One region of the Erythrobacter sp. S267 genome, then DNA from elsewhere that is predicted to be linked to it. Evidence: predicted binding sites of a transcription regulator. Region 1 holds the regulator's gene; each other region holds the start of a gene.

Region 1 (2,200 bases):
GGCCGCAAGGTTGCGATGCTTTTCATAACTGGTCTCGTCATTGAAATCGCGCTGATGCCAATCGTGCTGTTTCATTTCCACCGCGCTGGGTTCTACGGCGCCTTCGCCAATGTTTTCGCCATTCCGCTTGTCACCTTCATCGCCATGCCAGCCATTGCGCTTGGACTGGTGTTCGACCTTTTGGGACTGGGAGCGCCATTTTGGTGGGTAGCTGAGGGCTCTCTCAACTTGTTGCTTGGCATTGCGCGGTTCACATCATCGCAACCTGGAGCAACCAAGTTGATGCCGCAAATGAGTTGGCTCGCTATTGCCCTGTTCGCCGCTGGAGGGCTGTGGGTGGCCCTTTGGAAGGGCGGCGCCCGACTGCTGGGATTTGTCCCATGGGCGGTTGCTTCTGCAATGTTGCTCTCCACTCCAATCCCTGACGTGTTGATTGGGCGTGAAGGACGCCATGTCGGTATCACAATTGCGGGCCCCGACGGATCGAGCCGTTTGCTGTCGTTGCGCGATAGCCGCTCATCCTATTCGCGCGATAATCTGCTGGAACTGGCCAGCGTTACCAGTGAGCCTATCCCGCTTGCAGAGTGGCAGGGAGCTCAATGCTCGCCTGAATTCTGCACCATCGTCTTGAACCGCGGAGGACGAGACTGGTCGCTCCTGCTGGCGCGCAACCGAGAATTGATCGAAGAACGCTCCCTTGCCGCTGCCTGTGAGCGCGCTGACATTGTCGTGGCCGATCGTTTCCTGCCTCGTTCATGTCAGCCACGCTGGCTGAAGGCGGATCGCAACATGCTGCTTGAGACCGGCGGTCTTGCTCTCAACCTTGCTGATGGAGAGGTCACTACTGTCGCCGCATCGCAAGGGGAGCATGGTTGGTGGCGCGGGGAAGGGGACTGACACCCCTTAAGACCCCGCGCTCACCTTAAATCAGTGATAGCGACGAAGCAGGCCTGCAAGCTTGCCTTGGACCTTTACCTCGTCGGAGCCATAGACCTGCGGGTCGTGAGATGCATTGGCGGGATCAAGCCGCACCAACGCGCCGTCCTTGTGCAGGTATTTGAGAGTGGCCTCCTCATCGCGGACAAGCGCCACGACAATTTCGCCATCGCGGGCAGTGTCAGTCCGACGCACGAGCGCGAAATCGCCATCGAAAATGCCCGCTTCGATCATGGAATCGCCCGAAACTTCGAGAGCATAATGTTCTCCCGGCCCAAGCAACGCTGCCGGAACCGGCAGGGAGCTCTGCCCCTCGAGCGCTTCAATCGGCGCACCTGCCGCAATCCGTCCATGAAGCGGGATCTCGATCACGTCATTGGCCGCTGCGGGCACAGGCGGCGCAGAGGCAACTGTCGAAGCCATTGGATCATTCGCCGGAGCCACGCTGCGCGGAGCAGGCGTTGAATCCTCTGGCATCTTGATCACTTCAAGCGCGCGCGCCCGGTTGGGCAGACGCCGGATAAAGCCTCGCTCCTCGAGCGCAGAGATCAAGCGGTGGACGCCCGACTTGCTCTTCAGGTCGAGCGCTTCCTTCATTTCTTCAAAGCTCGGCGAGATGCCGGTTTCTTCAAGCCGCTGCTGAATGAAGCGGACCAATTCGTGTTGCTTTGCCGTCAACATGGGCAAACTCCGTTAAGGCGCACATATCAAGCGGCGTGAGAACGCCCCTAAGTGCCGAATCTCAACGCGCCCCCAGAGGCACCTCCATTTGGGAACATGTGAGGTGCATTTCAGAACGCTGCCCGCGCACCGTATGGTGAACGAATGTGGAACAAGTAGGCAACTTGATCCGTCAAGTCAAGCCGGTGAAACCGTCAAAACCGCGCAATTCAGGCGTTTAGGAATGGAAGAACCGTAACCGGCTCCCATTCTTCGAGCGGGCCAGAGTTTTCGTCCCGCACAATCAAGCAGTTTGCCTCTGCGAGCTCCCGCAAGGCGCTGGAGTCCTTGGAAGCCAGTGGGATCACTCGGTGCCCGCCAAACCAGCCTCTCAAGAATGCGCGGCGCGGCCCTGTTGCCGGAAGTGGTGCATCAGTGCGGGCCTTGCGAAATCGGGGGAGGGGATTCGTTCTTGCCCATCCCCAAAGCACGACGCAGCAAAGGTAGGGCAAAGAGGAAGCAGGTGACAAAGCTCGACACCGGATTACCGGGTAGGCCGAGGATCACCTGCTTGCCGCGCTCCGTCTGTCTTTGAGCCACCATC
Region 2 (2,200 bases), 660 kb from region 1:
CTCTGTGGCGGACTTTGAAGAGTGGGTCGTTAAGCAGGTGGTAACTAACCAAGCTTCTGAAGAAACACCGTAAAACCCACCCTATGGACGCATAGCCACCTTCGTCGCTACACCCTTGTGCAGCGCAGTATAGAATCGAGGAATGGCTTTGCGGAAACTGGGATTGATCGGTGGGATGAGTTGGGTCTCCACCGGCATGTATTACGACCGGATCAACCGCATCGTACAACGCCGCGCCGCGCCCATGGCGTCAGCGCCAATGCTGATTGAGAGCCTCGATTTCTGCCAGCTCTTCGCCTTGAAAGAGGAGAAGGACTGGCAGCGCGCCAGCACGATTCTGTCAGAAAGCGCCAAACGGCTGGAAGGCGCGGGGGCGGAAGGCCTGATTATCGGCGCGAATTCGATGCACAAACTGTACGACGATGTCGCCGCGACAGTGGGGATTCCCATCCTTCACATCGCCGAATATGTGGGCAAGGCTCTGAAAAGAGAAGGCTTTAAGAGTGCGGCTCTGATCGGCACTCGAAATGTCATGACCGAAAGCTTCTATCGCAAGCGTTTGGTCGCCCACGGGATCGATTTGCTGCCACCCAATATGGTCAACGTCGAAACGCTCGACCGGATCATCTATGATGAGCTGATGGTCGGTAAAGTGACCCGCGATGCAGAGCGCGCGATGAAGACCATCATCACCAACAAGGCGCAGGAAGGCGCGGATTCCATCGTGCTCGCCTGCACCGAGCTGGAGTTGGTGGTTGATGTCGATGCGAACGTCTTGCCGGTGTTTGACTCCACTCGGATCCATTGTGAGGCGGCTGCGGACTGGATTCTTGAGCAAGAGCTGGTGAATTAGTCCACATTTCACCTCTGAAGAACCACGCCTTGCCGCAATGCAACAAGTGTTTACGTGCATTTGCCAAGTGGTAAGCCTAGTTGCGCCGCTGAATTTGTCAGTGATAAATGATAGACAAATTCCGGGTCCTTCGGGTCGCTCCGAATGACCCAAGAGCTTTTCGGCTCTTGGGGCCGCTTACCACCCCCCATTGCACCCGGTAGGCGGCCCCTTTTTTCTGGCCCCTTTTGCCCTCCCTTTTTCGGTCCCACCCATTCGCTTTTCCGCAGCGCACTGCCGGGTTGCTCTTCTGTTCCCGTTGAGCGCTCCCTCGCTGTCACCTAAGCCGATGGCGTGACCACTCGCGCCACCTATGCTGCTGACCCCGACGCCCATGGCGGCCGCGAGTTCGGCGGTGCGCGCCGAGCTGGCAGGTCAGCGAGTGACCAGACGCCCGATGAAACAAGGGGACCGCGTAGCGATTTCCAGCGCGACCGCGACCGGATCATCCACTCGATGAGCTTTCGGCGGTTAAAGTCGAAGACGCAGGTCTTTATTGCGCCAGACGGTGATCACTACCGCACCCGCCTCACGCACAGCCTCGAAGTCGCGCAGATCGGCCGCGTACTGGCGCGCGGATTGGGGTTGGACGAGGATCTGACAGAGGCTCTGTGTCTTGCCCATGACCTGGGCCATCCTCCATTTGGCCATGCGGGTGAGGCGGCCTTGTCCGAGGCAATGATGCGCCATGGCGGCTTTTGCCACAACGCCCAGGCTTTGCGCACAGTGATGCGGTTGGAGAGTCCCTATCCCGAGCATGAGGGGCTGAACCTCACTTGGGATCTGCTCGAAGGGTTGGCGAAGCATAACGGCCCGGTTGCCGCCCCCAATTGGGCGCTGGCAGAACTGGATGCGGGCTTCCCGCTGGATCTTGAAACTTGGCCCTCTCTCGAAGCGCAGATCGCGGCGGTTTCGGACGATATCGCCTATGACAATCACGACATTGACGATGGCCTGCGAGCCGGCTTCCTGGACCTCGATGACCTGCTGCAACTGGATTTCCTCGCAGATCAGTGGCGGGCGGTCGAAAAACGCTTTCCTCACGCGCCAAAGGATCGCTTGCTTCGAGAGCTGATTCGCGATCAGATCGGTCTGATGGTAAATGACGTGCTTGAGCATTCGCGCAAAAGCGCCGCCGGGTTCGTCTCGGTTGCGGAAATTCGCGGAGCGGGGCGGCAATTGGCGGGCTTCTCGCCCGAAATGCAGGAACACGAACGGGCGCTCAAAGCGTTTATGTATGACAAGCTTTATTACCACCCCGAACAGGTCGCAGCCGCTGAGAAAGCGCGCAGCGTGATCGCGCGTCTG
Region 3 (2,200 bases), 420 kb from region 1:
GCGGGCGTTGCGGCTGTTCGGGTTGTTTGACGAGGCCGGTGCGGTCGAAGACGAGCGCGACGCCGGAAATCACAACAAAGCTCACCACAGAACCAACGGCGAGTTGAAGGTGCGTGAGCGTTTCGCCGAGAGGCCAGAAAGGAAACTCGGTGGTCCAGATGATGACCACCGCCCAGGCGATTGTCGCGTAGGAAATTGCGGGCACACTCGCGCCGGTCAGCTTGCGCACGGCAAAAAGCACGATGACGAACATCACGCAGAATTCGGTGTGGTTGGTTAAGAACCGTAGCATGAGCGCCCCTCTCGATCAGAGGCATGGTCTTACTCTAAATGTCTTAAATCGCGCTTAAATCCGTCCCCCCTTCCAAACGACTCGGCCAATCACCTCCATCTCGCCCGCGTCCACATCCACCGGCGGATAGGCGAGGTTTTGGCTCAGCAGGGAGAAGCGCCCTGCTCCGGCTTGCGCCACGCGTTTGACCATCAGGGTGTCGCCCAGGCGGATAACATGGACGCCGTCGCGAAAGGTGCGCGGGGCGCGGTCGATGAGGATTTCGTCGCCATTGTTGAGCAGCGGCTCCATCGAGTCCCCCTCGACCTGGATGGCGGAGAGTTGCGCGCCCTCCAGCCCCTGCTCGGCAAGCCAGCGTCGCGAGAAACGAAACGCGTCGAAGGCGGCTTCGCTGTCGGGCAGTGCACCGGGACCGGCTGAGGCGCCGATGTTGAGGCGGGCGACTTCGACCCACTCCTCTTGCGCGTCCACCCGGGAGGGTGTGTAGGATTTTTCCTTTGATCGCGGAATCGATCCCGCCGGACCGCCCAGCTCCGCTTCCTCCACGCCGAAGAATTCCGCCAGCGTCCGACGGTCGCCCTCCTCCAGCTTCCGGGGAGAGCCCTTGCGGATAAATTGCTGGAGGTAACTCGCATTCCGCCCCAGCAATTCCGAGAGCGAAGCGAGGCTCGCCCCACGCTCCTGCGACAATTCAAGCAAGCGTTTCCGCGCGTCCAAAGCGATCTCGTCCACGGCGCACTCCTTCTGATTTCCTATTTCAATTCCTACACGAAAGATTTTTCCTAGACAAGTAGGATTTCGCATGGAACATAAATGGAACATTGAGCGATTCGCGGTGCAGGCAATGGCTCTTGTGACTTTGGCTAATTCTGGCCTCAACACGAGAAGGGATCACATAAATGCTGCTCCAGAAAGTCGAGAAGTTCCTGCGCCAACATGACATGGCCGCGACCAAGTTCGGGAGGCTAGCGGCAGGCGATCCGCGCTTTGTTCTCGACCTGCGCATGGGCCGCGTGCCCCGGACCGCGACGACCGAACGCACGGTTCAATGGATGGACCAATATGCCGCCGCGCAGGCCCGCGCGCAGGCCCACGCCGAGGCCACCGCCAACGCCTCCAATCGCTCTGCCAACACTCCCAGCACTTTTGAAACGAAGGCCTATTCCTATGCTGTATGATCCGACCCTGCTCGCCGCCCCTGCCGCGCGGTTTGAAACCAAGTCCGCTGATGCGTCTTCGCGTACCGACACGCCCAAAGCGCGCCCCGTCGCGCGCCGCTATCGCCCGCGCCGCACAACGTCAGACCGGGTGCGTGAGGCGCTGTTGATGCTGGCAGAGGGTCAGGCCGATCTGCTTACCCATGAAGAGACCACCTGGACCTCCATCACCTTTTCCGGGACGCGCCATGAGGTGATGCTGGACTTTAACGGAGCGCAAGCGGTGGAAGCAGGTGAAGACTTCATCGCCGAGCTGCCCGAGCACGAATTCACCATCCCCGGCCAGCTGGTCGCCGATGCGACGATCAAGGAAGTCGACCACCAATTTGGCGCTGATGAACGCATGGTGGTGACCGCGGTGCTGCTGTTGTTGGAGGAGAGTTGATGATGCTCGCCTCTTGGCCATGGCAATCAAAGCGCGACTGCGCGTCCGCAGGTGCCCGTAGCGAAGCGAAGGAATAGCGCCGAGGAGGCGGGCCCGGATGGGTCCGCCCAAACCTCAGGAATTAATCACAATCATTTTCTCGATGGTCATTTCATGGCAGGTGTAGGGTATACCTCCGACCCCGTGGCCTGATTGGCGAAGCCCGGCAAAGGGCATCCAGTCAGTGCGAAAGGCGGAGTGGTCGTTGACCATGATCGCGCTTGCATCCAACCCGCGATAGGCGTGCATCGTGGCGGCTAGATCGTT
Region 4 (2,200 bases), 240 kb from region 1:
GAAGTCATAGAGCGCAGTTAGGCAAAGCTGCGCCCAGCGACAAGCCATAGCGCGAGCGTAAGTGATATTCGTTTGATCGATGTTGCAGAGCGGCCCGCCTCATCGGGTGCCAACCGGCGAAGCAACATCCGCAAACGCCGAAACCCAACGAAAAACCCCAACGAAAAACCGGCGCGAACCGTATTCCTCGGGGAAAGGATGGGTCCACGCCGGCATTCCGTGTTTCCGGGCGGCGGGAGAAACCCGCTCTTGTAGTGCTCCACCTATGACGCTTGTCGCGCGGCAGAGCGCCCGCTTGAGGATCAGTCTTCGGGGTCCGCGTCCGGCCCTGTCATCATCTCCTCGGCGACCTCATCGGTTTTACCGCGAATGGCGGCTTCCAACTTGTCGCAAACTTCGGGGTTTTCTTTCAGGTAGGTCTTGGCGTTCTCACGCCCCTGCCCGATCCGCACGCTGTCATAGGAATACCAGCTGCCCGATTTCTCAACGATGCCCGCTTTGACACCAAGGTCGAGAATCTCTCCGTTTTTGGAGATCCCCTGACCATACATGATGTCGAATTCGACCTGTTTGAACGGCGGGGCGACCTTGTTCTTGACCACTTTGACGCGGGTCGAGTTGCCGATCACTTCATCGCGGTCCTTGATCTGGCCGGTGCGGCGAATGTCCAAGCGAACCGAGGCGTAGAACTTAAGCGCGTTACCGCCCGTCGTCGTCTCTGGGTTGCCGTACATCACGCCGATCTTCATGCGCAGCTGGTTGATGAAGATCACCATGCACTTCGAACGGTTGATCGAGCCGGTGAGCTTACGCAGCGACTGCGACATCAGGCGCGCCTGGAGGCCCACATGCGAGTCGCCCATTTCGCCTTCAATCTCAGCGCGCGGCACCAGAGCCGCCACCGAGTCCACCACCAGCACGTCAACCGCATTGGAGCGAACCAGAGTGTCGGTGATCTCAAGCGCCTGCTCACCCGTGTCAGGCTGCGAGACGATCAGTTCATCGATGTCGACGCCCAGCTTTTTCGCATAGACCGGGTCAAGCGCGTGCTCTGCATCGACGAAAGCCGCCGTGCCGCCCGCTTTCTGAGCCTCTGCAATGACATGCAGCGCCAGAGTCGTTTTGCCTGAGCTTTCCGGGCCATAAACCTCAATCACGCGGCCTTTGGGCAGGCCGCCAATTCCAAGCGCAATGTCCAGCCCCAGCGAACCGGTCGAAATGGCTTCGACCTCCATCGCCTCTTTCGAGCCGAGTTTCATCGCCGAGCCTTTACCAAACGCCCGATCAATCTGTGCAAGAGCGGCATCAAGTGCCTTTTGACGGTCCACGCCTTTTTCCTTCTCTACCAGCTTCAATTGAGTAGCCATCGCATGCGCTCCTTCTAAAGCATAGAGCCGGTTATCGAGTTTTAACCAGCTACTGGAGAGACCCCGATGTCGCCCCCTGTTGGACATTTTGTATCCCATTTGTTCCATTAGAACAAGAGCGGAACAAAACTTTTTTCCAGAAGGCGGTTTTATGCGTCTTTTGAGTGCTTTGCGCTGCGCATGACTGTTCCAACCTTGTCGCTGATGGCGGCAACGCTGAACGGTTTGGCCAGGAAATGCATGTTGGGCACGTCGATATCCTTGCGCAGCGATTCTTCGGCATAGCCGGACATGAACAGCACAGGGATGTCGGGATGAAGCTCACGAATGGCACGGACCATGGCGGGGCCGTCCATTCCCGGCATGACGACATCGCTCACCACGATATCGAAATCTTCGTCCGCTTTGATCGCGGCAAGCCCCTCTTCCCCGTCTGCGCAGGCGACGATTTGGTAGCCTGCGCGCGACAGAGCCCGCTCGGCGACGGCGCGGACCATGTCTTCGTCCTCGACCAGCAGGATACGCCCGCCGACTGACCAGTCTGACGAGGCCTCTTCAACCTCAGGCTCAGCGCGGCGCGGCGTCTCGCCCTTGTGGACCGGGAAGTAGATCGTGAAGCGAGCGCCCTTGGGCCGGCCATTTGCATCACTCACATTGTCCGCAAAGATGAAGCCGCCCGATTGCTTGACGATACCGTAGGCGGTGGAGAGGCCGAGGCCGGTGCCCTTGCCCAGCTCCTTGGTCGTGAAAAAGGGTTCAAACAGTTTGGGCAGTACTTCGGTCGGGATGCCGCCGCCATTATCCTCGACAATAAGGACAGTGTAATCCGCCGG

What was found. Region 1 encodes LexA, which represses DNA repair genes until DNA is damaged. Its sites were predicted from a motif close to GTTCCNCNCTTGTTCT; they were not measured.
Region 2: a site for LexA is predicted at 1,134-1,149, ahead of AC0V6X_RS08695 (deoxyguanosinetriphosphate triphosphohydrolase). Genes of this name have one in related genera too.
Region 3: a site for LexA is predicted at 1,097-1,112, ahead of AC0V6X_RS03355 (S24 family peptidase). Genes of this name have one in related genera too.
Region 4: a site for LexA is predicted at 1,477-1,492, ahead of recA (recombinase RecA). Genes of this name have one in related genera too.

The regions. Positions count from the first base shown of each region.
Region 1 is NZ_CP200298.1:1,177,221-1,179,420, forward strand. It holds gene AC0V6X_RS05435 (ComEC/Rec2 family competence protein) at 1-897, shown strand, start outside; gene lexA (transcriptional repressor LexA) at 928-1,617, opposite strand; gene AC0V6X_RS05445 (hypothetical protein) at 1,827-2,087, opposite strand; gene AC0V6X_RS05450 (molybdopterin molybdotransferase MoeA) at 2,029-2,200, opposite strand, start outside.
Region 2 is NZ_CP200298.1:1,842,194-1,844,393, reverse strand. It holds gene AC0V6X_RS08705 (alpha/beta fold hydrolase) at 1-73, shown strand, start outside; gene AC0V6X_RS08700 (aspartate/glutamate racemase family protein) at 143-853, shown strand; gene AC0V6X_RS08695 (deoxyguanosinetriphosphate triphosphohydrolase) at 1,187-2,200, shown strand, end outside.
Region 3 is NZ_CP200298.1:761,110-763,309, reverse strand. It holds gene AC0V6X_RS03360 (hypothetical protein) at 1-292, opposite strand, end outside; gene AC0V6X_RS03355 (S24 family peptidase) at 347-1,024, opposite strand; gene AC0V6X_RS03350 (hypothetical protein) at 1,192-1,470, shown strand; gene AC0V6X_RS03345 (hypothetical protein) at 1,460-1,894, shown strand; gene AC0V6X_RS03340 (aldehyde dehydrogenase family protein) at 2,009-2,200, opposite strand, start outside.
Region 4 is NZ_CP200298.1:932,873-935,072, reverse strand. It holds gene alaS (alanine--tRNA ligase) at 1-8, opposite strand, end outside; gene recA (recombinase RecA) at 303-1,367, opposite strand; gene AC0V6X_RS04265 (response regulator) at 1,517-2,200, opposite strand, start outside.